Regions from separate parts of the Mesorhizobium sp. NPDC059025 genome, predicted to be linked through region 1. Evidence: riboswitches for the same ligand, from Rfam matches in the RefSeq annotation. Region 1 holds a riboswitch; each other region holds the start of a gene.
What was found. A riboswitch is a leader RNA that binds a small molecule or an ion and turns the genes downstream of it on or off. The one in region 1 is predicted to bind cobalamin.
Positions count from the first base shown of each region.

Region 2: linked by a shared signal. The riboswitch ahead of ACFWYE_RS11020 (DUF1852 domain-containing protein) and the one ahead of ACFWYE_RS00450 (DUF1636 family protein) in region 1 are both predicted to bind cobalamin.
Region 3: linked by a shared signal. The riboswitch ahead of ACFWYE_RS11110 (ribonucleoside-diphosphate reductase subunit alpha) and the one ahead of ACFWYE_RS00450 (DUF1636 family protein) in region 1 are both predicted to bind cobalamin.

Region 1 covers NZ_JBHYIM010000001.1:98,826-109,343, forward strand. The annotation lists gene cobN (cobaltochelatase subunit CobN) at 1-1,519, opposite strand, end outside; gene cobW (cobalamin biosynthesis protein CobW) at 1,523-2,560, opposite strand; gene ACFWYE_RS00450 (DUF1636 family protein) at 2,557-2,988, opposite strand; cobalamin riboswitch at 3,023-3,225, opposite strand; gene ACFWYE_RS00455 (LysR family transcriptional regulator) at 3,309-4,223, opposite strand; gene ACFWYE_RS00460 (NmrA family NAD(P)-binding protein) at 4,331-5,224, shown strand; gene ACFWYE_RS00465 (shikimate kinase) at 5,257-5,763, opposite strand; gene ACFWYE_RS00470 (GNAT family N-acetyltransferase) at 5,788-6,261, opposite strand; gene ACFWYE_RS00475 (alpha/beta fold hydrolase) at 6,448-7,311, shown strand; gene ACFWYE_RS00480 (winged helix-turn-helix domain-containing protein) at 7,366-8,580, opposite strand; gene ACFWYE_RS00485 (NADH-quinone oxidoreductase subunit A) at 8,911-9,276, shown strand; gene ACFWYE_RS00490 (NADH-quinone oxidoreductase subunit B) at 9,267-9,848, shown strand; gene ACFWYE_RS00495 (NADH-quinone oxidoreductase subunit C) at 9,855-10,457, shown strand.
Region 2 covers NZ_JBHYIM010000003.1:638,682-649,199, reverse strand. The annotation lists gene ACFWYE_RS11035 (GlxA family transcriptional regulator) at 1-860, shown strand, start outside; gene ACFWYE_RS11030 (hypothetical protein) at 1,042-1,431, shown strand; gene ACFWYE_RS11025 (AraC family transcriptional regulator) at 1,513-2,415, shown strand; cobalamin riboswitch at 2,551-2,766, shown strand; gene ACFWYE_RS11020 (DUF1852 domain-containing protein) at 2,930-3,913, shown strand; gene ACFWYE_RS11015 (methionine synthase) at 3,941-4,975, shown strand; gene ACFWYE_RS11010 (flavin reductase) at 5,112-5,612, shown strand; gene ACFWYE_RS11005 (ATP-dependent helicase) at 5,793-7,871, shown strand; gene ACFWYE_RS11000 (molybdopterin-dependent oxidoreductase) at 7,908-10,518, opposite strand, start outside.
Region 3 covers NZ_JBHYIM010000003.1:660,884-671,401, reverse strand. The annotation lists gene ACFWYE_RS11120 (TonB-dependent receptor plug domain-containing protein) at 1-1,654, shown strand, start outside; gene ACFWYE_RS11115 (TonB family protein) at 1,745-2,833, shown strand; cobalamin riboswitch at 2,905-3,105, shown strand; gene ACFWYE_RS11110 (ribonucleoside-diphosphate reductase subunit alpha) at 3,210-6,098, shown strand; gene ACFWYE_RS11105 (ribonucleotide-diphosphate reductase subunit beta) at 6,128-7,255, shown strand; gene ACFWYE_RS11100 (hypothetical protein) at 7,246-7,488, shown strand; gene ACFWYE_RS11095 (SAM-dependent methyltransferase) at 7,485-8,240, shown strand; gene ACFWYE_RS11090 (metal ABC transporter substrate-binding protein) at 8,346-9,266, shown strand; gene ACFWYE_RS11085 (manganese/iron ABC transporter ATP-binding protein) at 9,263-10,162, shown strand; gene sitC (iron/manganese ABC transporter permease subunit SitC) at 10,159-10,518, shown strand, end outside.

The sequences.
Region 1 (10,518 bases):
GGCGCGGTGGCAGCGTCGGGTCGTGATAGTCGGCGCGCCGGTCGGCGGAGCGGCCACGATCCGGAGCCAGGGCTACGGTAACGTTGCCGAAGCTGGCGGCGCGGAAAGGAAAATCGGTTGACGAAGCTTTGCCCCATGCATCGACCACCGCCTGGCGCGCGTCGATCGGCAGGTTTTCGGAGAGCGTTGCGTAGTCCTCGGCATCAAGATGTTCGCCACCTTGTTCCAGGAGGTCGAGCAAAGCGCGCGCGGATTCAGGAATCTTCTCAACCGTGTAACCGTCTTCCTTAAGGTCGTGCAGCATGGAGAGCACGGAAGAGGGCACGTCGAGGCCAACAGCGTATCCGGTGCGTCCGGGCGCGCTGGGATAATCGGGGATGAGGATGACGACGCGTCTCTCAGCGGGTTCCGCCTGCTGCAGCCGGATATGAGCCACAATGCGGTCGGCGACGCGCTCGACGCGATCGGGTTCAGGCCTGTTGGCGAAAGGTCGGAAGGCAAGCGCCGAATCGGTCGCAACTTCGGCCTTGAAGGAAACCGCGCCGGCGAGGATGCGGCCGTCCAGCTCCGGCAGCACCACATGCATGGCAAGATCGGCCGGTGCCAGGCCACGCTGGTTGGTCTCCCAGGCGTCGCGGCGTGTCGTGGCGACGATGACCTGGAACACCGGCACCCCGGCACGGTCGAACAAGGTTTCGGCTCCCGGTTCCGCGCCGGAAGCGAATGCGGTGGCGGTGACGATGGCTGCCGGGTTCAGAGCGCCGAGTGTCTTTTCCACGAAACCCAGCGAGGCCTGGTTCTTCAGACTGGGCACGAAGATGGGTACGGCCGTGATACCGCGCACCTCCAGAGCTCCGGCCAGGGCATCGATGGGGGCGGCATCGGCCGCGAGCAGCATCGAACGATAGAAGAGGATGGGGACGGCCGGTTTGCCGGCGAAGATGGGAGGAAGCGCGTCCACGACCCCAACGCCGGGTTGATAGAAACCTGCCTTGGGCAGTTCGACAGGCGGGAGAACAGCGCGATCGTGGCCGCAAAGCCCAGCCAGTCGGCTGACCAGCGCAGACATGTTGGCCGGTCCACCCTGGCGGAAATAGGCAAGCAGGGCTTCCAGTTCGTCCGCGGGCAGGGTGGAAGCTTCGGTGAGGCGCGGATCCTCGTCGTGGGATTCGCCGGGCAGCAGCGCCAGCTTGATGCCCCTGGCGCGGGCTGTTGCCGCAAGCTGGTCGCAGCCGTAGCGCCACCAGTCGTAGCCGCCCAGGATACGCACCAGGATCACCTTGGCGTGCTGCGCAACGCTGTCGATCCACAGATCGACGGACATCGGGTGGCGAAGGTCGCGCAATGCCGCCAGCCGCATCGAGGGCAGGGCGGCGACATCCGCCTGCCAGCCGGACGCCAATCCGGCCAGATCGCTGTCGGTGAAAGACAGCGCCACCATCTCCGCCGGCTGCTGGCGCAGGTCTACCGGCTCGGCGATATCGTCGAGCGAGGCGGAGGTGGTGGTCAGGATATGCAAGGTTTATCCCACCAGGATCTTCTCGATGGCCGGGCGGTCGAGACCCTTGAGGCCAATCACCACCAGCCGCGAGCGACGGTCGTCGTCTGCCGTCCAGGCGCGATCATAGTAGTGGTTCACACGCGGTCCAACCGCCTGCAGCAGGAGCCGCATCGGCTTGGCATCGACTTCGACGAACCCCTTCACGCGCAGCACATTCTCCTTGTCCGCGGCTTCCGCGACACGGCGAGCGAGATCATCCGGGTTGGCAACTGCAGGAATCTCGACGACGAAGGTGTCGAAGTCGTCATGCTCATGGTCGCCCATGCCGTCATGGTGGCTCTTGCGGTTTTCGATATCGTCCTCGACGGCAAGACCGAGACCGAGCAACACGGACGGATCGACCTTGCCCTGTGCGGTCGGCACCACCTTGACCGCGCGGCCAACATGCTCGCTGAGAACGGCATTGGCGCGGGCAGCACCGGCCGCATCCAGCAGGTCGTTCTTGGAGAGGATGATCAGGTCGGCGCAGGCGACCTGATCTTCAAACACCTCCTCGACCGGATCGTCGTGGTCGAGTGAATCGTCGGCGGCACGCTGCGCGGCGAGCGCGTCCATGTCCGAGGCGACGCGACCTTCAGCCAGAGCCGGGCCGTCGACCACGGCGACAACGCCGTCGACGGTCACGCGGTTTTTCACAGTCGGCCACTGGAAGGCCTGCACCAGTGGCTTCGGCAGCGCGAGGCCGGACGTCTCGATCAGGATGTGGTCGACTTTCGGCGTGCGCGCCAGGATCTGGTCGAGCGCCGGTACGAAATCGTCGGCGACCGTGCAGCAGATGCAGCCATTGGCGAGTTCGACGATGTTCTCCTCCGGGCAGCTTTCAACGCCGCAGCCCTTGAGGATCTCGCCGTCGACGCCGACGTCACCGAATTCGTTGACGATGAGGGCCAGCCGCTTGCCCTTTGCGTTCTCGAGGATGTTGCGGATCAGCGTCGTTTTGCCGGCGCCGAGGAAGCCGGTGACGACGGTGCAAGGCACGCGGGAAACGGAAGCGGTCATATCTGGTCCTTCAACACAGCGAGGGGAGGGATACGCGCGACGAGGCCGCGCTTGAGGGAATCGGGACGGCCACGCCATGGGATGAGGCCATCCTGCGACGTTGCGAAAAGCTCTGCGCCAGTCACGAGGTCGGAACCTGATTCAACCGTCAGGTCGCCGAAGACGTAGCTCCAGCAATCGTTGCGCAGCAGTGCTGCCGAGAGGCGGCGCTTGCAGTTACCCAGGCATTCGACCGAGCGCACTTGAATGGTCTGGTTGCCCAGGGCGGCAGTCCTCGTGGCTTCGGCCAGCATCGTGCCGGCACGAGGATGGGCATCCGAACCGCTCTCGTCCCGACAGGACGAGCAGACGATGATGGTGACGGGGGCGGTTTCGACATCCGCCGTCACACTCGTCGTCCCGGCCGAGAAACTATCGCTGCGATCCAAATCAGGCTCCTTGCCCGGGACACCCGCCAGGCGTTGGGATTCTTGGTTTGACGGCAGGTCTCCTGGCTTGCGGGTCGCTGCCTCGGTGCCGCCTTCCCGGGAAATCCCAGTGGCTATCGGCCTTGGCTCGTCGCTCACAGTTGCGGGGACAGCCGCGGACTTGAAGCTTTGCCTCGCACCGCATTCCCTCTTCGCTCCTCCCGGTGAAGGGAGGAGACCGTCTTTGCCGGATTTAGGCTTGGGCAGGTGGCGCTGTCAACGCGCCGCAACGGCGGATCGCGTCGCAAGCGTGATGGTGCGGTTGGGCCACCGAGCCGACATCATGCCACGACGCAATCACGTTCCCGACTTTGAATGTGCAGATTGGCTGCCAGGAAGTCGATGAAAAGCCGTGTCTTTGCGAGTGGCAGGCGAGCTGCTGGCCAGACGATGTGGACTGGAATCGCGGGCTGTTCGAAGCCCTCCAGAATCACCTCGACGGTGTTGATGTCGACGAGATCCTGGATTTGCCAGAGTGGCACGCGGCCGATGCCGAGGCCAATGGCAACCGCCGCGTGGCTGGCGGCCGCGTTGTCGAGATGCAGCCGTCCGCCAACTTTCACGCTCAATGGCTTGCCGCCTTCCTGGAATTGCCAGGCGCCGGCATCACGATCGGTGTTGCGGAAGATACATTGATGTTCGGTGAGTTCGCGTGGGTGGCGTGGCCGTCCGTGTTTGCCGAAATAGGATGGCGCGCCGAAGACGACCCGGCGCATGACGCCGAGCCGGCGCGCCTTCAAGTCGGAATCCGCCAGTTCGCCAATGCGGATGGCAAGGTCGAGCCCTTCCTGGGCCAGGTCGACGAAGTGGTTCGACAGGCTGAGTTCTACTTCGAGCTTAGGGTGCATTTCCATGAAACGTGCGACGATGGGGATGAGATAACTAGGCCCCAGCAGTTCCGGTCCGCCAATCCTGAGCAGTCCGGTTGGCTCTGCGCTGCAGTTGCCAGCTTGTATCCTGGCTTCGACAATTTCCAGAAGCGCCGGTTTCACCCGCTGGTAGAAGTCATATCCCGCCTCGGTGGGCTGTGCCTTGTGGGTCGTGCGGTGCACGAGTTCGACGCCCACACTTCCTTCAAGGGCTGCCAGTGAACGGCTGACCGCCTGGAGAGAACGGCCGAGATGACGGGCAGCTGCCGACAGGTTGCCGCGTTCGACGATCGCCAGGAACGCCTCGACATCACCAAACCGATCCATAATGGTTCTCCGATTTTCGAGAGACCATATCACGAATTGACCATCTACCAATCGGCTGTCGAGAGATCGATGTTCCGACAAGTGGTTCCAACATGTCAGGAAAGCCGATGTCTGATCCGAACAGGAAAACCGTACTCGTGGTGGGCGCTTCCGGCCGCAGCGGTGGCTATGTCGCAGCGGAACTTGCCCGGCGCGGTGTCATCGTGCGGGCGCTGGTGCGCAACAAGGTCGCCGCGCGCGCGGCACGCGACAATGGCGCGTTGGAAATCGTGGATGGCGATCTGCGCGATGCCGAAAGTCTCGACGGCGCGCTCAAGGGGGTTCATGGGGTCTATCATGTCGGCCCGCCCTTTGTTGCGGACGAACCGGCACTCGGCATTGCCATGGTTGATGCGGCGAAACGCGCGGGAATTGGCAAGTTCGTGTTTTCGTCCGTCATCCATCCAGCTAACGGACTGGCCAATCATGCCAGCAAACTGCCGGTGGAGGAGGCGCTGCTGCGTTCCAATCTGGACTACACAATCCTGTACCCGGCGACGCTGTTCCAGAACATTGCCCCGGCATGGCAGGCCGTGGTTCGTGATGGTGTCTTCGCGGAACCCTTTTCGAACACGGCGCGGCTGGCGCGTGTCGATTACCGCGACGTCGCTGAAGTGGTGGCCAAGGCGTTGACAGGCGATCAGCTTGCCTATGGCTCTTTCGAGCTTGCAGCCGATGGGATGCACAACCGCATCGAGATCGCCGCCTTGATGGGCGCCTTGCTTGGACGCGCGATCGAACCGGTGGAACTCAGCTTCGAGGCATGGGCGGCAGCCGCCAAACCGCCTTTCGAAGGCGAGGCGCTGGCTCAACTGGCACGCGTATTTGAATCCTATACGGCGTTCGGCTCTGCCGGAAACAGCCTGACTCTGCGCGCCATTCTCGGACGCGAGCCCAGTACGCTGAGGCAATATTTCGAAGAACTCGGGGCTATCAATCCGGACGCTCTCCTGCGGGCCTGATACAGATTGTGCGAGCTCGTGACCTGCTCCACCTAAGGACTAGGGTGTCGCCAGACCAACTGAAGGATCCGGTCGACGGTCTTTTCGACCGGTGCGCTGGAATCAATCTCGTGGTCGGCCGACTCCCGAAGCAGCGGTTCGATCATTGCGATCAATTCGCCAATCCTGCGTCGTTCCTCATCGACATGACCGTATCTGCCCGGCGCTCGCGCGGACACGCGTTGCATAACCGTATCGATCGGCACAGAGAGCAGGATGATCGTGTCGATCAGCGGGAAAAGCTCGTCCATGTTCTCGGCACAGCCGCTGATGAAGAGTGCCTCGTCACGTGGTTGGGAAAGCAGCACGCGAACCTTGTCGAGCTGCCACACCCAATCCTTGCCGTCTCCGGGCGTCAGTGTGTCGCCAGGAGCGGCTTCGATCCAGTGTGACCACTCCGGCGTATCAAGGTCGTAGGCGGCATGGCCACGTGCAGCCAGTTCCCGGATCGTGGCCGATTTGCCGGTTCCGGACATGCCGGTGATCAAGACGCGTGTCATGCGGGTGCTCGAACGGCTGGCGGTTCAGAGATGAAGTGCGAGACGCTTGCGCATATAGACCGTGGTGCCTTCCATGTATGGCTCCCGTTCGGTGATGACGTAACCCAGGCGCTCATAGAGTGCGATGTTGGCTTCGAACGCGGCGTTGGTCAGCAGCCGGGTTTCGTTGTGGCCTGCCTGGCGAGCCATTTCTTCGGCATGATGGAGCAGCACTTTGCCGAGCCCTTTTCCTTGCTGAGCCGGCAAGACACAGACGTTCTCGATCCAGAGATGATCGTTTTCCTGGACGGTCTCTATCAAGCCGGCGATCTCGATGCCCAGGTAGAGCAGCGTGAACTGGTGCTTTTGCAGGGCCTCGTCATAGTCGGCTTTCATCGGACTCGGTTCGCGGCCGATCACCGGGATCCATTTCGAGTAGGCCGCGCGCACGATGTCGCGGACCAAAGCCACGTCTGCCGGAGTTGCAGCTCGAAATTGCGCAGCAGGTTCGTGCGGCATGGGGCAGTCTTTCGGTTGGCCGTTGGGCATTCGAAGATTCGGAGACGTGACGAGAGTGACACTGCCTCGCTGCTGGTCGCCAGCCGCCAGACAGAAATTTTGTCTGGCCATGTCGGAATGCGAAACGCTGCTTCGTCTTATTGTCAGCGTTACCGAAAACGCATGAGACAACCAACGGAGACCCCTATGTTCCGCGCATTGCTAGTTGCCGCTGCCTTTGTTCTCGCCAGTCCCGCCTTTGCCGGGACCGAACCCACCGGCGATCGTGTCGAGGTCAACGGTATGCAGATGTATTACGAAGTATCGGGCGCGGGCGAACCGCTGGTCGTCCTGCACGGCGCCTACATGAACATCCCCTCGATGGGCGAGATCATCCCGATGCTGGCCAAGACCCACAAGGTCTATGCGCTGGAGTTCCAGGGACATGGCCGCACAACCGACATCGACCGGCCGATCACCTATCCCAATCTCGCCGACGATGTCGCCGGTTTCATGGACAAGGTGGGGCTCAAGAAGGCGGATGTCTTCGGCTACTCGATGGGCGCGGCAGCAGGCCTGCAACTCGCCATCCGCCATCCTGAAAAGGTCAACAGGCTGGTTGCCGCATCCGTCGCCTATGATGCCAAGGGCTGGCAGCCCGAATTCACCGCCTTCGTCCCGCAGATGAACGTCGAGATGTTCGTCAACATGCCTTTCGCCGCCGAATACAAGAAGCTTGCCGCCAATCCGGACGGGTTCCCCGCTCTGGTTGCCAAGCTGATCCAGCTCGAAAAGGAGCCGATGGCGTGGGAGGCCGACGTGAAGGCGCTGAAGATGCCGGTGCTGGTCATCAGCGGTGACGCGGATGTGGCTACGCTCGAACACTCGGTTGCGCTGTTCCGGCTGCTTGGCGGCGGCGCCATGGGCGACATGGGCAAGCCGCTTGCCGCTTCGCGTCTTGCCGTCATGCCGGCAACGTCGCACACGGCAGTCATTACCCAGCCGGCGCTGCTCTCCGCCTTCACCGAACCCTTCCTGAAGGGCGAGACACCCAAGGGCATGTTCCAGTAGGCCGGATAGAGTGTGGCAGATGAGGAGGCGCTGCGGCGCCTCCTTTGCTTATTGTCAGGCCGCCCTTGCGGTCATGGCAATATCGGCGAGCGCCGGGCCGAGATCGCCAGCAGGCGTTATCTCGATACGTTCAAGGCCAAGCCAGTCTTGCATCAGCTTCAGTTCTTCGAACAGTTGGGCCGCGGTTTCCGGTGGCGCGCTGGGTTCGGCATAGGCCGCATGGACCCGCAGCACGCTGGCAGGCCGGTCGGCCTTGAGGTCGATGCGGGCAACGATCTTCTCGTCATAGAGGAAGGGGAGCACGTAATAGCCGTACTGCCGCTTGTCGGCCGGCGTGTAGATCTCGATGCGATAGCGGAAGTCGAACAGGTTCTCGGCGCGGCTGCGCTCGAACACCAGCGGATCGAAAGGGGCGAGCAGGGCGCGCGCTTCGACCTTGCGCGGCTGGCGCGCGTCCTTGTGCAGATAGGCCGGCTTGTCCCATCCCTCGACGCGAACCGGGATCAGTTCGCCGTCCTCGACCAGTTCTTCAAGCCGCCCCTTGGTGTCGTGCGGTGCGAGCCGGAAGTAGTCACGGAGACAGGAATACGTCGCCACACCATGTGCACGCGCCGACAGGCGCAGCAGTTCGCGATGCGCGTCCTCGGGAGAGGGGACAGGCATGTCACGCACGGCCTGTGGCAGCACGCGCTCAGACAGGTCGTAGAGGCGTTCGAAGCCGCGGCGCGAATGCGTGGTGATGCGCCCGGCCCAGAACAACCATTCGAATGCGTGCTTGGCGGCGCTCCAGCCCCACCAGCCACCATTGCCTTTGTGGCCCTCGATCTCGGAAGCGGCGATGGGACCACGGGCTTCGACCTCGCGGTAGATCTCCTCGATCATCGACGTGTTCTGGCAGCCCCATTTGGCGAGGCCCAGATACATTTCCTCACCGCGCCCGGCGCGTTCCATGCGCCAGCGCATCAGGGGATAGGTCTCGACCGGCAGCAACGAAGCCTCATGCGCCCAGTACTCGAACAACTGGCGCTTGCGGCCCGGCGCCATCGCCTCGTCGAGCATGGACATCGGGTAGGGGCCGAGACGCGAATAGAGCGGCATGTAATGCGCGCGCACCACCGCGCTGACGGAATCGATCTGTAAAAGGCCGGTGCGCGAAAGCACGCGGCCGAGGTGACGGCGGTCGGGTGTGCCAACTGGTCGCGGGTCGGCGAAGCCTTGTGCTGCAAGTGCGATGCGACGGGCTGTTCTGAGCGAGATCCTGTCTTTCATCCTGACGACATTTTGACTGTTGGAGTGAGCCGGAGCTGCCGGCGATTCCACCCATGCTAGCAGGGTTTGGCCGCCGATCCTGTCAGGAGAGAAAAGTGGAGTAAAAAGTGAAGGAAATCAAACGGGAGCCGATCGGACCAGTTTTGCTGGAAGAGGCGTCCACAGTCGCATTTTGAACAAGGTTTGACTTGCTTCGCCGAATGCGCTGCGCTAACCGTCGCCGCATTGCAGCATGGGCCCGTAAATCGGTTCAGCGGTTGAACCCACGTGCTTCCGCGCCAGGGTCATGTGCTGTATCAGGTGGATCAGCCACCAATGGAAAGTCGCAGCATGAACGCACTCCTCAGTTCGTATCTGCCCATCGTCCTCTTCATCGGTGTGGCGCTGGTCGTCGGCCTTGCCCTTATCGTGGCGCCATTCCTGGTCGCCTACCGCAATCCGGACCCGGAAAAGCTGTCGGCCTACGAGTGTGGTTTCAACTCCTTCGACGATGCCCGCATGAAATTCGACATCCGCTTCTACCTGGTGTCGATCCTCTTCATCATCTTCGATCTGGAAGTGGCCTTCCTGTTCCCGTGGGCGGTTTCTTTCGGCCAGATCGGCATGCTCGGCTTCTGGTCGATGATGGTGTTCCTCGGCGTGCTGACCATCGGCTTTGCCTATGAATGGAAAAAAGGAGCGCTGGAATGGGATTGAATGACAGTTCCGGCACGCTCGTCGCGCCGAAGCCGAAAGGCATTCTCGATCCGAACACCGGCAAGCCGATCGGTTCGGACGATCCGTTCTTCCTGGACATCAACAACGAGCTTGCCGACAAGGGCTTCCTCGTCACCTCGAGCGAGGCGCTGATCACCTGGGCGCGCACCGGCTCGCTGATGTACATGACCTTCGGCCTGGCCTGCTGCGCGGTGGAGATGATCCATAGCGCCATGCCGCGCTACGACAGCGAACGCTTCGGCATTGCGCCGCGCGCTTCGCCGCGCCAGTCGGACGTGATGATCGTCGCCGGCACGCTGACCAACAAGATGGCACCTGCACTGCGCAAGGTCTATGACCAGATGCCGGAGCCGCGCTACGTCATCTCGATGGGCTCATGTGCCAATGGCGGCGGCTACTATCATTATTCCTATTCGGTGGTGCGCGGTTGCGATCGCGTCGTGCCGGTCGACATCTATGTGCCCGGCTGCCCGCCCACTGCTGAAGCGCTGCTCTACGGCCTGCTTCTTCTGCAGAAGAAGATCCGCCGCACCGGCACGATCGAACGGTAAGCGATCATGAGTGAAGCCCTCAACGACCTTGCAGCGCATATCAAGGACAAGCTCGGCGCCACGGTGATCGACAGCGTTCTTGCCTATGGCGAGTTGACTGTGCTGGTCGATGCCGCCGACGTCGTCAAGGCGGCAACCTTCCTGCGCGACGATGCCAAGTGCCAGTTCATTTCGATCATCGACGTTTCCGGCGCCGACTATCCGTCGCGGGCTTTGCGTTTCGATGTGGTCTATCACCTGTTGTCGCCAAAGCAGAATCTGCGCATCCGCCTCAAGGCCCATGCCGACGAGGAGACTGTGGTTCCGTCCGTGACCACTGTCTGGCCGGGTGCCGACTGGTTCGAGCGCGAGACCTACGATCTCTATGGTGTGCTTTTCTCCGGCCATCCGGACCTGCGCCGCATCCTGACCGACTATGGTTTCGACGGTCATCCGCTGCGCAAGGACTTCCCGCTCACCGGCTTCGTCGAGGTTCGTTACGATGACGAGGCCAAGCGCGTGATCTACGAGCCGGTGGAGCTGAAGCAGGAATTCCGCAGTTTTGATTTTCTCTCGCCCTGGGAAGGCACGGAATACGTGCTGCCAGGGGATGAAAAGGCGAAGCAATGACCGGCGGCAAAGCGGCTGGCGGCTCGATCTTGCGCAAGGTGCTGTGGCTGGTTCTGGCCGG
Region 2 (10,518 bases), on a different contig from region 1:
CGGGCCGCGTCAGTGCGGACTGGCATGTGCTGGCAAGTTCGAAGAACCCCGTGAAATCGAGCTGCGGCGTGCAGGTCGTTCCAACGTCCGGTTTCGTCGACCCGGCTCATTTCAGCCATATCGTGGTGGTCGGCGGACTGCTCAATGTGGAGGAGCCCGTCGACGCCGAGACCACGCGTTATCTGCGTCGCGTTGCAGCAGCAAACGTACCGCTCATCGGCCTGTGCACCGGCACGTTCATCCTGGCTGATGCCGGACTCATGAAGAACCACGAGTGCTGTGTCAGCTGGCTCCATGCGCGCGACTTCCAGGACCGGTTTCCCGACCATGTCGTCCGCTCGGACAGGATCTTCCATCTCGATGAGAACCGGGGTTCGTGCGCCGGGGGCAGCAGCGCCGCCGACATGGCGGCGCTCATCGTGCGCAGCCACATCAGCGAGGATGCCGAACGCAACGCGCTGGAAGTCCTCCAGATCGATCACGCCCGCTCCCCCTTCCATCTGCAGGCGAGGCGTACATTTGCCGACGAGGCGGAAGACGTCCGTATCAAGGCGACGCTTCTGGCGATGGAGCAGCATATCAATGACCGCATCCCGATCACGCAGCTGGCGCGGCAGGTAGGGGTGAGCCGCCGCCAGCTCGAGCGCCTTTTCAAGGAGAAGGCGGGAATGTCGCCCGCCAATGCCTACAAGCGCGTGCGGCTGATCCATGCCAAGGCGCTTGTCGCAAACACCGATGCCTCCATGCTTGAGATCGCCCTGGAAGCGGGATTTGAAAGCGCCTCGCACTTTGCCAGGACCTTCAAGAAGTTCCACGGCCAGAGCCCGTCGGAGCTGCGGACGGCGGCAATCCATATCTGACGGGCCATATCTGACGGGAAAGTCCGCGCGAAACCGCAATGGCGGGTTCGCGGGATTTGTTGGCAGACGCGCGAGAGCAGCCTGAACGCCGCCGTGGCATGCTTGGGATATCGGTGTTGCCGCCAGTTAGCCCCTCGGAAAGGCTTGCCGATCGACCCGGTCTGCGGAAGGAAACAAATCAATGTTCCTGGACGATACGCGCTTCCCGCTTGTCTTCGCGCGGGAGGAAGGACAGTCGCCTGCTTCGATTCTCGCCGAGCTCGAAGCGCTTCTGAACCGGCAGGCACCGTTCGTGCTGATCACCGATCATTCACCGGACGACCATGACACGGAAACGGCCGAAGAGCGCAGGGAAAAGGCCCTGTTCTTCAAACGGACCAGGGATCGTTTCAGGAAGTATTGCCGCGCCATGATCGTGATAGAGGGGAAAAAACCCGCCAGCGCGGCGGTGCGGCTGGCTGCGGCGACCGCGAGCAAGGCGTTCGGCTTTTCCGTTCTTTTCGAGACCGACGAGAGGCGAGCGGCGGCGAGAGGCATGCTTCTTCTGCTCGAGGCGCGTGCCGGATCATAGGCTCCTCCAGGGCCTCGATGACATGCCGCACGGGTTTGGGATACGCTATCGGTTTGGCTGATCCGGGATCAGGAGAAGCGGGTGAATTTTCCGCAAATACACGGCTTCGGGCAAGTGGATGACGTACCACGCCCCGTTTTCAGCCTGATCACCGAAACGACTTTCGTCGGCGAGACAGAGCCCCACCATCATGACAAGGCGCAGCTGATGTGTGTCATCGGCGGCGTGCTGACGATGCAGGCTGCCGGCGGGCTCTGGACCGTCCCGCCGCATTGCGCCATGTGGATACCGAGCGGTGTTTCCCATGCCGGTCGCGTCGCCGGGCATATCAAGATCCTCAACCTCTACATCGATGCGGATCTGGCCGCTGCGCTCGACCCGGATTGCGGCATCCTGTTCGTCCAGCCGTTCCTGCGCGAGCTCATCCTGCGGCTCGACTGCGCGACGCCGCCGGCGGCGATGGGCCGCGAACGCGAAGCCAGGCTCATCGCCGTGCTGCTCGACGAACTGGCGACCGCAACGCTGGAACCGATCCATCTGCCCATGCCGACCGACAGGAGGCTTCAGCGGCTGACCAGGGCGATGATCGAGCACCCGGACCAGCGCTTCACGATCGACGAATGGGGCGCCCGCATCGGCGCCAGCAACAGGACGTTGAGCCGACTGTTCCAACGGGAAACCGGCATGTCGTTCCTGCGCTGGCGACAGCAGCTTCACATCGGCCTGGCGTTGCGGCGTCTTGGGGAGGGCCAGTCGGTCACCAACATCGCCGGCGATCTCGGCTATGACAGCGTCAGCGCGTTCATCTCCATGTTCAAGCGCATGCTGGGAACAACCCCGGCGCGCTATTTCGAGGACGTTGCCACGGGCCCTGCCGAGGGAAATACGCGAAGGACGCTTGCCCGCGGCGAAGCGGTTGGCCACGACGCCGCCGAGGCTGGGGCAGCGCCGAACATCATCCCGCTGAAGAAACGGCCGGCGTGATGTGACGCTCCGTGCAACTGCACGACAAGCAGGGTGGAACCGGGACAGCGTCTGAGCCGCCAAATCCGACGCCGACGCACGCGATAAAGATATAAACATTTCTTTATGCGCTATTGACTTCATCTGACAATTGCAGGAGGGTGAAGGCGTCTAGGTTCCCCGATCGTTGCGTGCAACGCGCCGGGGCTAAGAGGGAAGTTGGTGCCCCGTCATATTCGGGAAAGCCGAAGCTGCCCCCGCAACTGTAAGCGGTGAGCTGACGTCCAGAATGTCACTGGGGTGAACCCTGGGAAGACGGACAGAAGCGATGACCCGCGAGCCAGGAGACCTGCCTTGACGAAAAAACGTCCACGGGCGGGGTGTCCCGGTGTGCCGTAGCGGAGGCCGCGTAGCGGACCGCCTTGCTATGTGTCCGCTGACCCATGCCCCCAACTCATTGGGGTAAGTCGTGTCTCAAACCAAAATTCAAGTCGCCAACCCCCGCCTGTCCCTTGTCGATCGCCGGCAGGTCGCAATGAGTGACGACTTTACGTTTCGCCTCAAGAGTATTCGTTTTGACGAGGAATATAGCCCGTCGGACAACACGCGTATCACGACCAATTTCGCCAATCTGGCCCGAGGAGAGAACCGACAGGAAAACCTGCGCAATGCCCTGAGGATGATCGACAATCGTTTCAACGCCCTGGCGCATTGGGATAACCCCAAGGGCAATCGTTATTCTGTCGAACTCGAAATCATTTCGGTTGAGATGATTATTGGCGCCGAAGACAACAACAATGCCTTCCCGATAATTGAAATATTGAAAACAAACATCGTTGACCGAAAGACGAACGAGCGGATCCAAGGTATTGTTGGGAACAATTTCTCCTCCTACGTGCGAGACTACGACTTCAGCGTATTGCTGCCGGAGCACAACAAGAACCGCCCGGAATTCAGCATCCCGGACAATTTCGGAGATCTGCATGGAAACCTGTTCAAAAGTTTCCTGAATTCAGATGCCTACAAGAAGCATTTTTCCAAGCCTCCGGTCATATGTCTGAGCGCTTCAAGCAGCAAGACATATCACCGCACCGAAAATCGGCACCCTGTATTGGGCGTTGAGTACCGGCAAGATGAATTGTCTTCGACGGACCAATACTTTCAGAAAATGGGAATGCAGGTCCGCTATTTTATGCCATCGAATAGCGTGGCGCCTCTGGCTTTCTATTTTGTCGGCGACCTGCTTGCAGACTACACCAATCTTGAGCTGATCGGCACCATCAGTACGATGGAGACTTTTCAGAAGATCTATCGACCCGAGATCTACAACGCCAACTCGTCGGCGGGGGCGTGCTACCAGCCAAGTCTGAAACACCAGGATTATTCATTGACCCGAATTGTCTACGATCGGGAAGAGCGTAGCCGGCTGGCGATCGAGCAGGGAAAGTTCGCCGAGGAGCACTTCATCAAACCATACAAGTCCATCCTCGAGCAGTGGTCCGCCAATCGCGTTCGCTGACCAACCAAAAAGACAAGGCTGCCCATCATGAAAACACTGTTGCCCACGTCAACCGCCGGCAGCTTGCCAAAACCCTCGTGGCTGGCCCAGCCGGAGAAACTCTGGTCACCCTGGAAACTGCAGGATGAGGAATTGATCGAAGGCAAGCAGGACGCTTTGCGTTTGTCACTTGACGATCAAAGACAGGCAGGCATCGATATCGTCAGCGATGGCGAGCAGACGCGCCAGCATTTCGTCACGACGTTCATCGAGCACCTGGACGGGGTTGATTTCGAAAAACGCGAGACCGTCAGAATTCGGGATCGCTATGATGCGAGCGTCCCGACAGTCGTCGGCGCAGTGTCGCGCCAAAAGCCGGTTTTCGTTGAAGACGCCAAGTTCCTGCGCCGGCAGACCAGGCAGCCTATCAAATGGGCTCTGCCGGGTCCGATGACCATGATCGATACGCTCTTTGACAATCACTATAAGAGCCGCGAAAAGCTGGCTTGGGAATTCGCCAAGATCCTCAATCAGGAAGCCAGGGAACTGGAAGCTGCCGGCGTCGATATCATCCAGTTCGATGAGCCCGCATTCAATGTCTTCTTTGACGAGGTGAACGATTGGGGTGTTGCCACCCTGGAAAAGGCAATCGAAGGGCTCAAGTGCGAAACTGCCGTTCATATCTGCTACGGGTATGGCATCAAGGCCAACACAGACTGGAAGAAGACTCTCGGGTCGGAATGGCGGCAATATGAGGAATCTTTCCCCAAGCTGCAGAAATCCAGCATCGGCATGATCTCCCTGGAATGCCACAACTCTCACGTTCCAATGGATCTCATCGAACTTGTTCGCGGTAAAAAAGTGATGGTCGGGGCCATCGATGTGGCAAGCGATACCATCGAGACGCCGGAGGAAGTGGCCGCTACTCTGCGAAGAGCACTTCAGTTTGTCGATGCCGACAAACTGTGCCCCTGCACCAATTGCGGCATGGCCCCCCTCTCCCGTCGAGTAGCCAGAGGCAAGCTGAATGCCTTGAGTGCAGGCGCGGAAATCGTTCGAAAAGAACTCACAGCCCGGGCCTGACGACCGGGGCACGTCCAGACAGCCACGCGACGCCGTCGACTGACTGGACATGCCTTGCCGTTCCCGCCGCGGGGAGACAGGCGGCCTTGCGCGAGCGCCTCGGTTTGCCCGCTCCGAACGCGCCCGAGAGATCAAAATGAATGTGATGCAGCATCGCTTCGGCATTGTGGACAGAGCCACGTTTCGCAACGGGATGTCGCGCCTCGGCACTTCGGTCAATGTCGTCAGCACCAATTCCGGCGGCAAGCGCTACGGCTTTACGGCCTCCGCTGTCTGCAGCGTCAGCGATACCCCGCCGACACTGCTCGTCTGTATCAATCGTGCGAGCTCATGTTTTCATGCTTTCGAAAACGCACGCTATTTCTGCGTCAACACGTTGATGCCGGGCCACGAGGACCTTTCCGACGCGTTCGGCGGAAAGACACTGGTGGTGAACCGATTTGCACTTGGCGAATGGACAGAAGGTCTTACGGGTGTTCCCGTCCTGACAGACGCCTCGGTCAGCTTCGAATGCGAACTCAGCAATGCCGTCGATGAGGCAACCCACCGTGTCCTATTCGGGCGCGTGGTAGACGTCCGCGAGAACGAGGAACAGGCAGCGCTGCTCTATTGCATGCGTCGCTACCTCAACGGCTAGCCTGATACGTTGGCTAGCCCTATACCAGCATTCCCGAGTGCCAGTTCCCAAATCGGCCGCGTTTCTCCGCTCCCCGCTGGAGACGCGCATGGGAAGCTTGCCGAGCAGGCTGGCGTAACCCAGGCCGCAAGGCGGCCCGCGGCCATTGCGAACGAAACGGAAACGATGCTTCATGGCCGCATGAACATCGCAATCCGTGATTCGATCGAGGACCCAGCCTATCTGTCCAAGCTGAACGACGGCCAGAGGGCAGCGGTCCTGCACGGCGACGGCGCGGTTTGCGGACCGCTGCTGATCATAGCCGGCGCCGGCTCAGGCAAGACGAATACGCTCGCCCATCGGGTGGCGCATCTCATCGTGCGCGGCGCCGATCCGCGTCGCATCCTCCTGATGACCTTCTCGCGCCGCGCCGCGACCGAGATGACGAGGCGTGTCGAGCGCATCGCCGCCGAGGTGATGAAGGATCGCGCCGCCAGCCTGACGGAAGGCTTGACCTGGGCCGGCACGTTCCATTCGATCGGCGCGCGATTGTTGCGCGACTATGCGCTGGAGATCGGGCTCGAGCCGAGCTTCACCATCCACGACCGCGAGGATTCCGCCGACCTGATGAACCTGGTCCGGCACGATCTCGGCTTCTCGGAGACCGAGAACCGCTTTCCGACCAAGGCGACGTGCCTTGCGATCTACTCGCGCGTGGTCAATGCGCAGGACGTGCTGGAAAAGGTCGTCGCCGACTGTTTCCCCTGGTGCGTCGGCTGGAGCGAGGAGCTGAAACGGCTGTTCGGCGCCTATGTCGAGGCCAAGCAGCGGCAGAATATCCTCGATTACGACGATCTGCTGCTCTACTGGGCGCAGATGGCGGCGGAACCGGACATCGCCGCGCATCTGTCGTCGCGCTTCGACCACATCCTCGTCGACGAATATCAGGACACCAACCGGCTGCAGGCCTCGATCCTGACGGCAATCAAGCCGGACGGGGCCGGCCTGACGGTGGTGGGCGACGATGCCCAGTCGATCTATTCGTTCCGTGCCGCGAAAGTCCGCAACATCCTCGATTTCCCGACCTTGTTTCCGGCGCCTGCCGATGTGGTCACGCTCGATCGCAACTATCGTTCAACCGACGCGATCCTGAATGCGGCGAATGCCGTCATCGGCGAGGCGACCGAACGCTTCACCAAGAACCTGTGGACCGACCGCGCCTCGCACGAAAAGCCGGCCATCGTCACCGTGCGCGACGAAGCCGAACAGGCGAGCTACATCTGCGACGAGGTGCTGAAGGAACGCGAGACCGGAACCCAGCTCAAGCAGCAGGCGGTGCTGTTTCGCGCATCCCACCATTCGGGCCCGCTCGAGGTCGAGCTGACCCGGCGCAACATCCCCTTCGTGAAATTCGGCGGGCTGAAATTCCTCGACGCGGCCCATGTCAAGGACGTGCTGGCCGTGCTGCGCTTCGTGCAGAACCCACGCGACCGCATTGCCGGCTTCCGTGTCATGCAGCTTCTGCCAGGCATCGGGCCGTCGGCTGCGACGCAAGCCATCGACAGCATGGAGCAGTCGCTCGACCTCGAGATGGGCCTGGCGCGTTTCGCGCCGCCGGCGCGCGCCGCCAGGGACTGGCCGCTGTTCGTCGATCTGTTCTGCGACCTGCGTCGCGGCCCGGGCTGGCCGTCGGAGATGGAGCGGGCAAGGCTGTGGTACGAGCCGCATCTCGAGCGCAAGCACGAGGACGCGACTGTGCGGCGGGCGGACCTCCTGCAGCTCGAGCAGATTGCGTCCGGCTATCCGTCGCGCGACCGCTTCCTGACCGACCTGACGCTCGACCCGCCCAGCGCAACCAGCGACGAAGCCGGCCCGCCGCTTCTCGACGAGGATTATCTGATCCTGTCGACGATCCATTCGGCCAAGGGCCAGGAATGGACCAAGGTGTTCCTGCTCAATGCCGTCGACGGCTGCATCCCGATCGATCTCAGCGCCGGCGAACGCAAGGAACTGGAAGAGGAACGCCGCCTGCTATACGTCGCGATGACGCGGGCGAAGGATTCCCTGCACCTGATCGTACCGCAGCGTTTCTACCCCTCCAGCCAGGTCGCGCGCGGCGACAGGCATGTCTATGCATCGAAGACGCGCTTCATCCCGTCCCACATCCTGCAGCATTTCCAGCTCACGTCCTGGACAAGCCAGGCGCTGCGCGACGAGCAGTCGGCGCGGCCGAGCACCAGCGTTGACCTTAAGGGCAAGATGCGGTCGATGTGGAAGTAGTCAGCCGGCGCTCACGGCCGCCGGGCGCCCCTGTGATCATTCGGCGGCCTCGACCCGGCCTGCCCCTATGATGGTCCTGATCTCGGAGCGGCAGGAGCCGCAATTGGTGCCGGCGCCGAGTTCCCTGCCGATGGCCTCCAGGCTGCGGCAGCCGGCGGAAACGGCGTCGGCCAGCTGGTTGACGCCGACATTGAAGCAGGAGCAGACGATGCGGCAGGCTGCCGGCGTGGCTGCCGGCGAGCGACCCGACAGCAGGGCCTGGCGGTCGGCCGGGGTGAGTTGCTCCCGGCTGCCAAGCAGTGATACCAGCCAGTCGCGTGCCGGCAGTTGCCCCTTCGGAGCAACCATCAGCGCCTCGGCCAGCGCGCCGGTTTCGTCCACCGCCGCGGCCCGATAGGTCAGGCCCTTGCGATCGCGATATTCGACGAGATGGTCTGGCGTGGCGAGCAGGCCGCGTGCCAGCAGGATGCCCTGGTCCGGCGTCTCGGTGCCGCAGAGTTCGTAGACCCAGCCGCCGGCAACGACCGACCGGCTCCAGTGAACGAAGCCGGTGGGCCGCAGATTGCGGCGTGTGATCAGAACGCCCGCCCAGGCGATCTCCTCGCGCGTGATGCGCAACGGTACGCTCTTCAGCTCCGGCTGGCCGGAATACGGATCGGTGATCGGCGTCGCCAGTGCCCCTGCCCCGGCATTGGCGGCGAAATGACCACTCCAGTGCATGGGCAGGAACGCCTGGCCGGGCTGCTGCGCGTCGGTGATACGGACCCTGGCGCGGGCGGAGCCATAGCGTGTCGACAGATGCGCGAGATCGCCGTCGGCCAGCCCGCCGGCTGCAGCATCGAGCGGATTGAGGTCGAGCATCGGTTCCGGCGTGTTCGCCATCAATCGTGGCACGGCACCGGTCCGCGTCATGGTGTGCCACTGATCGCGCAGCCGGCCGGTGTTGAGCGTCAGCGGATGCCCGGCGCTGACTGCCAGCGCCACGCCCTCCTGCCGCACGGCGATGAAACGCGCACGGCCGTCAGCGGTCGGAAACCTGCCGTCGCCCAGCAGGCGGCCCGCCGTCCGTTCATCACGCGCCGGCCAGAGCCGGGGCTCGAATGTCTCATAGTCCGCGTCCGGCATGCCGGCCAGCGCGCCGAGGTCGAACAGCCGCTCGCCCTTGTTCTCGAAGGCGGACAGTGCGGCGTGCTCGCGGAAGATCGCGGCTGGACCGGCAAAATCGAAGGCCGCGCCGAAGCCCATGCGGGCAGCAACGTCACAGATGATGCGCCAGTCGGGCCGGACCTCGCCCGGCATGGCCAGGAATGGCCGCTGCCGCGAAAGCCGGCGCTCGGAATTGGTGACCATACCGTCCTTCTCGCCCCAGGCGGCGGCGGGCAGGAGCACCTCGGCGAAACGGGTGGTGTCGGTGCGCGCCACGTCGGAGACGACGACGAAGTCGCAGTCCTTCAGCGCCGTGCGCACGCGGCCGGCATCCGGCATCGACACGGCGGGATTGGTACCCATGATCCAGAGCGCCCTGATCCGGCCATCGCCGACGGCGCGAAACATATCGACCGCTTTCAACCCGGCTTTGGTCGCGAGCTCCGGCGCGTTCCAGAAGCGTGCGACACGCTCGACATCCTCCCCACTGTCGAAATTCATGTGGGCGGCGAGCTGGTTGGCGAGCCCTCCCACCTCGCGGCCACCCATCGCGTTCGGCTGTCCGGTCACCGAGAACGGCCCCATGCCGGGCCTGCCGATGCGGCCGGTCGCAAGGTGGCAATTGATGATGGCATTGACCTTGTCGGTGCCATGCGCCGACTGGTTCACGCCCTGGCTGTAGACCGTCACCACCCGTTCTGTGACCGAGAAGAGCTCGAAGAAAAAGCGGACATCGGCCGGCGCCAGGCCGCAACCCTGCGCCACGTGCTCGACGGTGGGCGCATCGGCCGCAGCCAGTGCCAAAGCCTGATCTACCCCTGTCGTGCTTGCGGCGATGTAGTCCCTGTCCAGCGTGCCGGCACGCGCCAGATGCGCGAGCAGGCCGTTGAACAGCAATACATCCGCACCGGGATCGAGTGCCAGGTGCAGGTCGCATTCCTCGGCCGTGGCGGTGCGGCGCGGGTCGATCACCACGATGCGGGTACCGCGGGCTTTGCGGGCGGCCAGCAGGCGCTGATACAGTATGGGATGGCACCAGGCGGTGTTCGACCCGGTGAGCACGACCAGGTCGGCTTCGTCGAAATCCTCATAGACCCCGGGCACGACATCCTCGCCGAAGGCGCGGCGGTGGCCGGCAACCGTCGATGCCATGCAGAGCCTGGAATTGGTGTCGATGTTGGCGGAGCCGATGAACCCCTTCATCAGCTTGTTGGCGACGTAGTAGTCCTCTGTCAGCAATTGCCCGGAAATGTAGAAAGCGACCGAATCCGGCCCGTGCTCGGCAATGGTGTTCTGGAACCGGCTGGCGACGAGGTCGAGCGCCGTGTCCCAGTCCGTTCGCCTGCCGGCGATTTCCGGATGAAGCAATCGCCCGTCGAGGCCGATGGTTTCGCCAAGCGCCGATCCTTTCGAGCACAACCTGCCGCGATTGGCGGGATGGCCGGGATCGCCATGGACCTCGCCGCCGGGCTTGGCCAGCACGCCGCAACCCACCCCGCAA
Region 3 (10,518 bases), on a different contig from region 1:
GGGCGGCGCCATCAACCTCGTCACCAGGAAGCCGACCAAGGAATTCGAAGGCGAACTGCGCACCGGCGTCGACCTCGGCAACACCGGTGATCTTTCCGCGTTCACGACATCCGGCTGGGTCGGAACCAAGCAGGAGAAATTCTATCTCCAGGCCAGCGGTTCATTCCGCAACAGCGACGGCTGGTTCCTGCCGCAGGGCTTCAATCCGGTCCCGGTCGGCATCGGCGGGCCCGTCGAGGATGGCGGCCGCCGCGACTTCTCCAACGTTCGCGACTGGCGTGCCAACTTCAAGCTCGGCTACACGCCGAACGAGACCGACGAATACGTCATCAGCTACACCAAGCAGCAGGGTGAGAAGGCCGCGCCCTACAGCATCTACGAGCCGGTGCGCGGCATCACGCGCACGCCGCTGCCGGCGGGCGCCGCCTACCAGCGCGACTGGGAATGGCCACGCTGGGACATCGACTCGCTGGCTTTCTACTCGCACACGCAACTCGGCGACGAGTCCTATGTGAAGACCAAGGCCTACTACAACACTTTCTACAACCTGCTTTCGGCCTATGACGACTCGACCTTCACGAGCCAGAAGCAGGCGCGCGCCTTCAACAGCTACTATGACGACAGCGCCTATGGTGTCAGCGTCGAGGCCGGAACCGAACTCATCCCTATGAACACGCTGAAAGGCGCCGTTCACTACCGCCGCGACGACCACACCAACTGGGATCACAACCAGCCGGGCACTTCAGCCTTCGTCGACCCGAAGCAGACGAAACTGGAGGACACCTGGTCCGTGGCGGTCGAAAACACCTTCCACGCTACCGAGAGCTTGGATTTCGTCGGCGGCATCAGCTATGACAAGAACAAGCTGGTCAAGGCCCAGAAATACGACTCGGCCAGCAAGAAGATGTCCGAATATCCGCATGGCGGCAGCTCGGCATTCAACTGGCAGGGGGCGGCGATCTATCGCTACAGCGACGCGTCGGAATTCCACGCCAGCATTTCCTCACGCACGCGTTTCCCGACCCTGTTCGACCGGTTCAGCACCCGCTTCGGCGATGCCCTGCCGAACCCGGATCTCAGCCCCGAGCGCGCCGTGAACTACGAGCTCGGCTGGGCCGGCAAACCGACCGAAACGCTGAAGATCGGCGGCTCGGTGTTCTACAGCGACGTCTCCGACGTGATCCAGTCGGTGAGTGTTGGTGGCGGGAAAGTCCAGAGCCAGAACATCGGCGACGGCCGTTACCATGGTGTCGAAGTCTACGGTGAATGGGACGTGCTTTCCAATCTGACCTTGGGTGCGAGCTACACCTATCTGAAGCGCAAGCTTTCCGATCCGGTCAGGCCCGGCCTCAAGCCCATCGGCACGCCGGAACACAGCGCCTATCTCTATGCCGACTGGGTGCCGTACGAGAATTTCACCGTGTCGCCCAACGTCGCCATCTACAGCTCACGCTGGTCGACGGACCGGCTGGAGACCGCGTTCTTCGAAACCAAGGGCTTCGCGCTGGTCAATCTCAACATGAACTACAAGCTGAACGACAATTTCGAGTTCGACTTCGGCGTCAGGAACATCTTCGACAAGAACTACCAGCTTGCCTACGGCTTCCCGGAACAGGGCCGCACCTTCTACCTGAACTCGGCCATGCGGTTCTAGGGCATGGCCAGGCCGGCGAGATCGCACGCGCGGAAATCCGCGCGCGGCGCCGGCCCTGCCTCGCCTGCCCCGGCGACCGACGACAAGGCGGTGCCAGAAATTCCGGCGCCGCGGCCCGACAGCGATGACGTCATCCCGAACACCGCAGCACCGGAACCTGAGTCCGGCGAAGAACCGTCAGGCGGCCGCAGTGAAGCGCAGCGCTGGTTGCTGGGTGGCGTGGTCTCCGTCGCGGCCCATATCGGCGCCGGGCTCTATCTCGCCGCGATAGTCCTGCCTCCCGCCGCCGATACGGGCATCGTCGACTCCATCTCGGTAGAGTGGGTGCCTCCGGACGTATCCGAGGCTGCCCTGAAGGCCGAGCGGCCCGCGGATGCGGTCGACGAACCGGCACGCGCCGTTCCTCGGCCTGATATCGAAAAGGCGCCGGAAAAGCTTCCGCAAGACGAACCGGCGCAGGCCGATCCGCTCCCTGAAGACGACAAGCCCCCGACGACCGAACCCGCGCGGCAGCCGCGACAGGAAACAGCGGAAACCAGAACCGAAGCACCGCAGCCGAAACAGGAAGCCGCCCCTGCACCACAGGTTCTCCGCTCCGCGCAGCAAAACGTGCCAGCCGTGCCGGCCGTCACGAAGGCGCCGGAAAGCAAACCCGCCCGCCCGGTCGAGAAGCCCGGCGCCGCGCGACAGGAACCCCGAAAGGCCGAGAACAACAGCCGCACTCGCAAACTCGAACGGGCAGAGCCCGCCAGGCCGGTTCGCCAGCAGCGCAAGAGCGCGCCGAAGAAGACCGTGGCAGCAGACGAGTCCGGCCCATCTGAAAAAGCCGTTCGGCCGGCGGCGGTTTCACCGAAGCAGGCAACTTCCACGGGCCCCGCGAAGGCAACCAGCCGCGGCGCGGTATCACCTGCGCAATGGCAGGCCAAGGTCATCGCCCATATCCGCCGCTTCAGGCAATATCCCCCGGGCGCCAGTGGTTCTGCGTCGGTTCGCGTGCAGTTGCGCATCAATGGCCAAGGCGCCGTAAAATCGGCTTCGGTCGCGGGCTCCTCCGGCAATGCGGCCCTTGATCGCGCTGCGATCGAGACCGTGAAGCGGGCCTCCCCGGTACCCGCCCCGCCGCCTGAAATAGCCCGCTCCTCGATGACGCTGGCGATCACGATCAGTTTCAAGCGGTGAGCCACCGAAATCCATTGTCGGCAAATCCGCGACCATCCACACCAGTCGTTGACATCAAGTCGCTGTTCTATACTAGATATCGAAGTCGAGGTTCTCCCGAGTCGTCTGGTTCGGGAGCTAAGAGGGAAGCCGGTGCAAAGCCGGTGCTGCCCCCGCAACTGTAAGCAGTGAGCCCGCGTCGAAGAATGCCACTGGTGCCGTAACGCACCGGGAAGGCCGACAAGGGCGACGACCTGCGAGCCAGGAGACCTGCCGCGACGAACGAGAACGAACCTCGGGCGGGGTGTCCCGGCGGTGCGCGTGGCCGGGCGTCGCTGCGTCCCGAACGGCCAATGCGTTCCCCCAAAATCCCCGCCCACAACGCCACGGGGATGACATGGCAACGACTGCAGCGCTCACCACGAACGGAGCCCACAAGGCCCCACCGATCGGCGAAAGCCATCACTCGCCTCAGGCCGAACCCGGCTACAAGGTGATACGCCGCAACGGTTCGGTGACGCCGTTCGATGCGACGAAAATCGTGGTGGCGCTGACCAAGGCTTTCCTCGCCGTCGAAGGCTCGAGCGCGGCGGGCTCGCGGCGTGTGCATGACGTTGTCGAGGACCTGGCCGGACAGGTGGTTGCGGCGCTGACGCGCCGCTTCGAAGCCGGACGCACTTTCCATATCGAGGAAATCCAGGATCAGGTCGAACTGGCGCTGATGCGCGGCGAACACCACAAGGTGGCGCGCGCCTATGTGCTTTATCGCGCGGAGCGGGCGCGCGAGCGCCTGGTGGACAAGGCGGATGCGGTCGCGCCGGGCGGATCGCTCAACGTGAAGGGCGAAGACGGTGCGCTTGTTCCGCTCGACGACGCCCGCTTCTCGCGCGTGGTCGAAGAAGCCTGCGCCGGCCTGGAAGCCGTTTCGCCCGAGGCCATCCTCACCGAGGCACGCCGCAATCTCTATGACGGCATCACGCTGGATGAACTGTCGCTGGCGCCGATCCTGGCCGCACGCACGCTGGTCGAGACCGAGCCGAACTATGCCTTCGTTTCGGCCCGCCTGCTGCTCGACCGCCTCCGCCGCGAAGCCCTGAGTTTCGTCACCGGCCGAAGCGAGCAGGCAACCCAGGCCGAGATGGCGGGCCGCTATGCTTCCTACTTCCCGGAATTCATCACGGCCGGCATCGAAGCCGAGCTGATCGATCCAGAACTCGGCCGCTTCGACCTCGCCCGGCTGGGTGCCGCGCTGAAGCCCGAACGCGACCTGCAGTTCCAGTATCTCGGTCTGCAGACACTCTACGACCGCTATTTCCTGCACACGAAGGGCAAGCGTTTCGAGCTGCCGCAGGCCTTCTTCATGCGGGTCGCCATGGGACTGGCGGTGCGCGAGATCGACCGCGAGGCTCGGGCCGTCGCGTTCTACGACCTGCTGTCCTCCTTCGACTTCATGGCTTCGACGCCGACGCTGTTCAATTCCGGCACGCTACGGCCGCAGTTGTCGTCATGCTTCCTGACCACCGTCGCCGACGACCTCGACGGCATCTTCAAGGTGGTCAAGGACAACGCGCTGTTGGCCAAATACTCCGGCGGCCTCGGCAATGACTGGACCCCGGTTCGCGGCCTTGGCGCGCACATCAAGGGCACCAATGGCGAGAGCCAGGGCGTGGTGCCATTCCTGAAGGTGGCGAACGACACCGCTATCGCCGTCAACCAGGGCGGCAAGCGCAAGGGCGCCGTGTGCGCCTATCTCGAGACGTGGCATGTCGACATCGAGGAGTTCCTCGACCTGCGCAAGAACACCGGCGACGACCGCCGCCGCACGCATGACATGAACACCGCCAACTGGGTGCCGGACCTGTTCATGGAACGGGTCGAGGCCAATGGCGAATGGACGCTGTTCTCGCCAGACGAGACGGCTGACCTGCACGATCTCTACGGATCCGCGTTCCGGCAGACCTACGAGGCCTATGAGGCGAAGGCAGCCGCCGGCGGGCTCAAGGTCTTCCGCAAGATCCGCGCCGTCGACCTCTGGCGCAAGATGCTGACCATGCTGTTCGAGACGGGACACCCCTGGATCACCTTCAAGGACCCTTGCAACATCCGTTCGCCGCAAGGCCATGTCGGCGTGGTTCACTCCTCCAATTTGTGCACCGAAATCACGCTGAACACGTCGAAGGACGAGGTCGCCGTCTGCAATCTCGGCTCCATCAACCTGGTCAACCATGTCAGCGAAAAGGGGCTGGACCTCGATCGCCTGGCAAAGACCGTTGGCGTCGCCATGCGCATGCTCGACAACGTCATCGACATCAATTTCTACACCATCCCAGAGGCGCGCCGTTCCAACCTGCGCCACCGGCCGGTGGGACTGGGCCTGATGGGCTTCCAGGATGCACTGCAGCTGCTGCGCATCCCCTATGCCTCGGATGAAGCGGTCGCCTTCGCCGACGCCAGCATGGAGGCGATCAGCTACCAGGCCATCTCGGCCTCGGTCGATCTTGCCGCCGAGCGTGGCCGCTACCCGAGCTATGAAGGATCGCTGTGGTCGAAAGGCATCCTGCCGATCGACTCCATTGCCCTCCTGGAAAAGGCGCGGCCCAGCGTGGAGATGGATGCGTCTTCCACGCTCGACTGGGACGCGTTGCGCAAGCGGGTCAAGAAATCCGGCATGCGCAATTCGAACTGCATGGCAATCGCGCCGACCGCCACCATTTCCAACATCTGCGGCGTGTCGCAGTCAATCGAGCCCGGCTACCAGAACCTCTTCGTCAAATCGAACATGTCCGGCGATTTCACGGTGGTGAACGCGCAGCTCGTGCATGATCTCAAGGCTCGCGGCCTGTGGGATGAGGTGATGATCTCCGACCTCAAATATTTCGACGGCTCGCTCGGCCAGATCGACAGGGTGCCCGACGACATCAAGGCGCTCTATGCGACCGCCTTCGAGATCGATTCCTCCTGGCTGATCGACGCGGCGTCACGACGCCAGAAATGGATCGACCAGGCGCAGTCGCTCAACCTCTACATTGCCAATCCCTCCGGCAAGAAGCTCGACGAACTCTATCGTCTTGCCTGGCGAAAAGGCCTGAAGACGACCTACTACCTGCGCTCGCGCTCGGCGACGCATGTCGAGAAGTCGACACTGAAGGGCACCGACGGCAAGCTCAATGCCGTCTCGGCTGTCGTGACAGCAGCACCGGCCGCCCAGCCGATCATCGTCAATGCCGATGCCGCCTGGGGCAAAGCCTGCGCCATCGACGATCCGGAATGTGAAGCCTGCCAGTAAGCAGCGAAGAAAAAGAAGGAGAAAAGAAGATGCTCGACTGGTCCGAACCAAAAGCCCAGCCCAAAGTTGCGATCGATCTCGGAGCGGAGATGCCCCCTGCTGTCGCCGCCAGTGGCCTCGGCGAGATCGACCGCAGCGGTGCCCGCGTTTCCGTCGACGAAAAACGCATGATCAATGCGCGCGCCGACGTGAACCAGCTGCTGCCGCTCAAATACCGCTGGGCCTGGGAGAAATATCTCTCCGGCTGCAACAACCACTGGATGCCGACCGAAGTGTCGATGCAGGCCGACATCGCGCTGTGGAAGTCGAAGGACGGCCTCACCGATGACGAGCGGCGCATGATCAAGCGCAATCTCGGTTTCTTCGCCGCCTCGGAATCGCTCGTCGCCAACAACATCGTGCTGGCCATCTACCGGCATCTCACCAACCCCGAATGCCGGCAGTATCTGCTGCGCCAGGCCTTCGAGGAAGCGATCCACACCCACACCTTCCAGTACATCGTCGAAAGCCTGTCGCTCGACGAAGGCGAGCTGTTCAACATGTATCGCGAGGTGCCGTCGATCACCGACAAGGCGGCGTGGGCACTGAAGCACACGCAGCATCTCGACGATCCGGATTTCCGCACCGGTACGCTGGAAGCCGACCAGGCCTTCCTGCGCGACCTCGTCGCCTTCTACGTCATTTTCGAGGGCATGTGGTTCTACACCGGCTTTGCCCAGATCCTGTCGCTCGGCCGACGCAACAAGATGGTCGGCATTGCCGAGCAGTACCAGTACATCCTGCGCGATGAGTCCATCCATCTCAATTTCGGCATCGACGTCATCAACCAGATCAAGATCGAAAACCCGCATCTGTGGACGAAAGCGTTCCAGGAAGAGGTGCGCGCCATGATCGCCGACGCGGCGGAACTGGAGGCCTCCTACGGCCGCGACACGATGCCGAGGGGGTTCCTCGGGCTCAACGCGGCGCTGTGCGAGCAGTACATGCACTTCATCGCCAACCGCCGCTGCGCGCAACTCGGCCTGCACCCGGTGTTCGCGGAGGCCGAGAACCCGTTCCCGTGGATGTCGGAAGCGATGGACCTGAAGAAGGAGAAGAACTTCTTCGAGACCCGCGTCATCGAATACCAGAATGGCGGGGCGCTGGCATGGGACTGAACGTCGAAGCACGACACATCGCCGGACAGCCGGCGGCCCCGCAACAGCCGGAAGATGTGTTCCTGTCGTGGCTGCTTGCGCAACCCGCCGGGACGGACCTCGCCGCGGCGGCGACCATCGAGATCGCCAGATTGCAGCGATACCGGGGAGACCATCCCGGACCGCGCCGGCTCGCCGAACTCTTCGAAGCGCTGCAGGGGTCGGTCGCCCCTGGATCTGCGATCCGGCAATGAGGCGCAAGGTCCTCATCGTCGCGATCGGCGCCGGCAATCCGGATTTCGTGACAGTGCAGGCGATCAATGTCCGCGGCCATGTGACGCTGTTCTTCATCCCGGATAACAGGCCTGACGAAGGCACCGACAGACGAATGAAGGACCCTGCCCGCCTTCGCGCGGAGATCGTCGAGCTCTATGTGCGGAACCGGCCGTTCCGCACCACTACCTATAGGGAACCGCACAAGGACGGCGGCGAGGCACTGGCGGGCGACCTTCGACACACCGGTCTCTCCTTCGAGGAACTGGATGCTTCCGAATGCGGGGCCTTCCTGGTCTGGAGCGGGTTCTCGCTGATCGAAACGCTGGGACGCATCCTGCAGCGATTGCGGTCGACCGGAGATTTCGAGCTCGACTATGAGGTGATCCCCGGCAACAGCGGCATTCAGGTGCTGACGACCGCGCACAAGGTGGCGCTGTGCAATGTCGGCCGATCGATCCTGACGGCGACCGGGCGCTCCCTCGCCGGAGATTTCCCCAACAACGCCGACACCATCGTTTTCATGCAGCCCGCCGTCCCGGCACCGGATACCGTCGGCGGGCACAACGACGTGCATTGGACCCTCTATGCCGGCATGCCGGACGACATGCTCCTCTCCGGCAGGCTGCTGGAGATCGTCGGCGGCCTCGAACAGGTTCGCAAAGAAGCGCTCGACGGCAAAGGCTGGATTGTCGAAGCCATGCTTACGCAGAAAGGCGCGCACGGCAGCTAGCCGCAGCGTCCATCAACGTATTTTCGCAAATTCTTATTGCAAACAATTCTCATTTGCATCAAAGGTCGAATGCAAATGAGAATTAGTCGCAACAAGGAGGCGCTTATGCATGATGGGATGAGACGGTCGATCCTGGCCGCAGCGATGGGAATGGCGATCAGCGCCGTCCTGGCGATCGCGCCGGCAGCCGCGCAGGAGAAATTCAAGGCCGTGACCACCTTCACGGTCATCGCCGACATGGCCAAGAATGTCGCCGGCGATGCCGCGATCGTCGAATCGATCACCAGGCCGGGCGCCGAGATTCACAACTACGCGCCGACGCCGGGTGACATCCAGCGCGCGCAGGGCGCGAAACTCATCCTGTGGAACGGCCTCAACCTCGAACTGTGGTTCGAGAAGTTCTTCCAGAACCTGCATGACGTGCCCGGCGCCGTCGTCTCCGAGGGCGTCGAGCCGATGAGCATCGCCGAGGGGCCATACACCGGCAAGCCCAATCCGCACGCCTGGATGTCGCCGAAAAACGCGCTGATCTACGTCGACAACATCCGAGACGCCTTCATCAGGAACGATCCGGCCAATGCCGGCACCTACCGGGCCAATGCGGAAGCCTACAAGCAGAAGATCGAAGCGACGATCGCGCCGATCCGCCAGAAGCTCGAGGAGATCCCGCAGGACAAGCGCTGGCTGGTGTCGAGCGAAGGCGCCTTCAGCTATCTGGCCCGCGACTTCGGCATGCAGGAGCTCTATCTGTGGCCGATCAATGCCGACCAGCAGGGAACGCCGCAGCAGGTCCGCAAGGTCATCGATGCGGTCAAGGCGAACGGCATCGTCGCGGTCTTCTCCGAAAGCACGGTTTCCGACAAGCCTGCGCGGCAGGTGGCCCGCGAGACAGGCGCGCACTATGGCGGCGTGCTTTACGTCGATTCGCTCAGCGAGGCGGACGGTCCGGTGCCGACCTATATCGACCTGCTTCGCGTCACCTCCGACACGTTGCGGCAGGGCCTCGCCGAAGGCCTCTCGCAATGACGGCAGCATTCAAGATCGTCACCCAGCCGGCTCTGCCGGCTGGCATCTCCGTGCGGGATGCGACCGTCACCTATCGCAATGGCCAAACCGCGATGCGCGATGCCAGCTTCGAGGTCCCGACCGGCACGATCACGGCGCTGGTCGGCGTCAACGGTTCGGGCAAATCGACCCTGTTCAAGGCGATCATGGGCTTCGTGCGGCTTGCCAGGGGCAGCATCCAGGTGCTCGGCATGCCCGTCGCCGAGGCGCTGCGCAAGAACCTGGTTGCCTATGTGCCGCAGGCCGAGGAGGTCGACTGGAATTTTCCGGTCCTGGTCGAGGATGTCGTCATGATGGGCCGCTACGGACACATGAACATGATGCGCATTCCGAAAGCCGCCGATCGCGAGGCCGTTTCGGCCGCCCTTGCCCGCGTCGGCATGTCGGAGTTCCGCAGGCGCCAGATCGGCGAACTGTCGGGCGGGCAGAAGAAGCGCGTCTTCCTGGCCCGCGCGCTGGCGCAGGACGGGCGTGTCATCCTGCTCGACGAGCCGTTCACCGGCGTCGACGTCAAGACCGAGGACGCCATCATCGACCTGTTGCGCGCGTTGCGCGACGAAGGGCGCGTCATGCTGGTGTCGACGCACAATCTCGGCAGCGTCCCGGAGTTCTGCGACCGAACCGTGCTCCTGAAGAACACCGTGCTCGCCTCCGGCCCGACCGCCGAGACCTTCACCCAGGCCAATCTGGAGAAGGCCTTCGGCGGGGTGCTGCGCCATTTCGTGCTCGGCGGCGCCGGGCTGCATGCGGACAGCGACCGACGCCGCGTCGCCGTCATCACCGATGACGAGCGGCCGCTGGTCTTCTACGGCGAACCCGGGGCCATGCAGCAGCAATTCAGGGAGGACGGCGAATGAGCGCGCTGCTCCTCGAGCCCTTCGGCTACCAATACATGCTGAACGCAATGTGGGTTTCGGCGCTGGTCGGCGGCGTGTGCGCCTTCCTGTCCTGCTATCTCATGCTGAAAGGCTGGTCGCTGATCGGCGACGCGCTCTCGCATTCGATCGTACCGGGAGTCGCGGGCGCCTACATGCTGGGCCTGCCCTTCTCCATAGGCGCGTTCTTTTCCGGCGGGCTGGCCGCCGCCGCGATGCTTTTCCTCAACCAGCGCACCAAGCTGAAGGAGGACGCCATCATCGGCCTCATCTTCTCCTCCTTCTTCGGGCTCGGCCTCTTCATGGTGTCGCTGTCGCCGACTTCCGTGAACATCCAG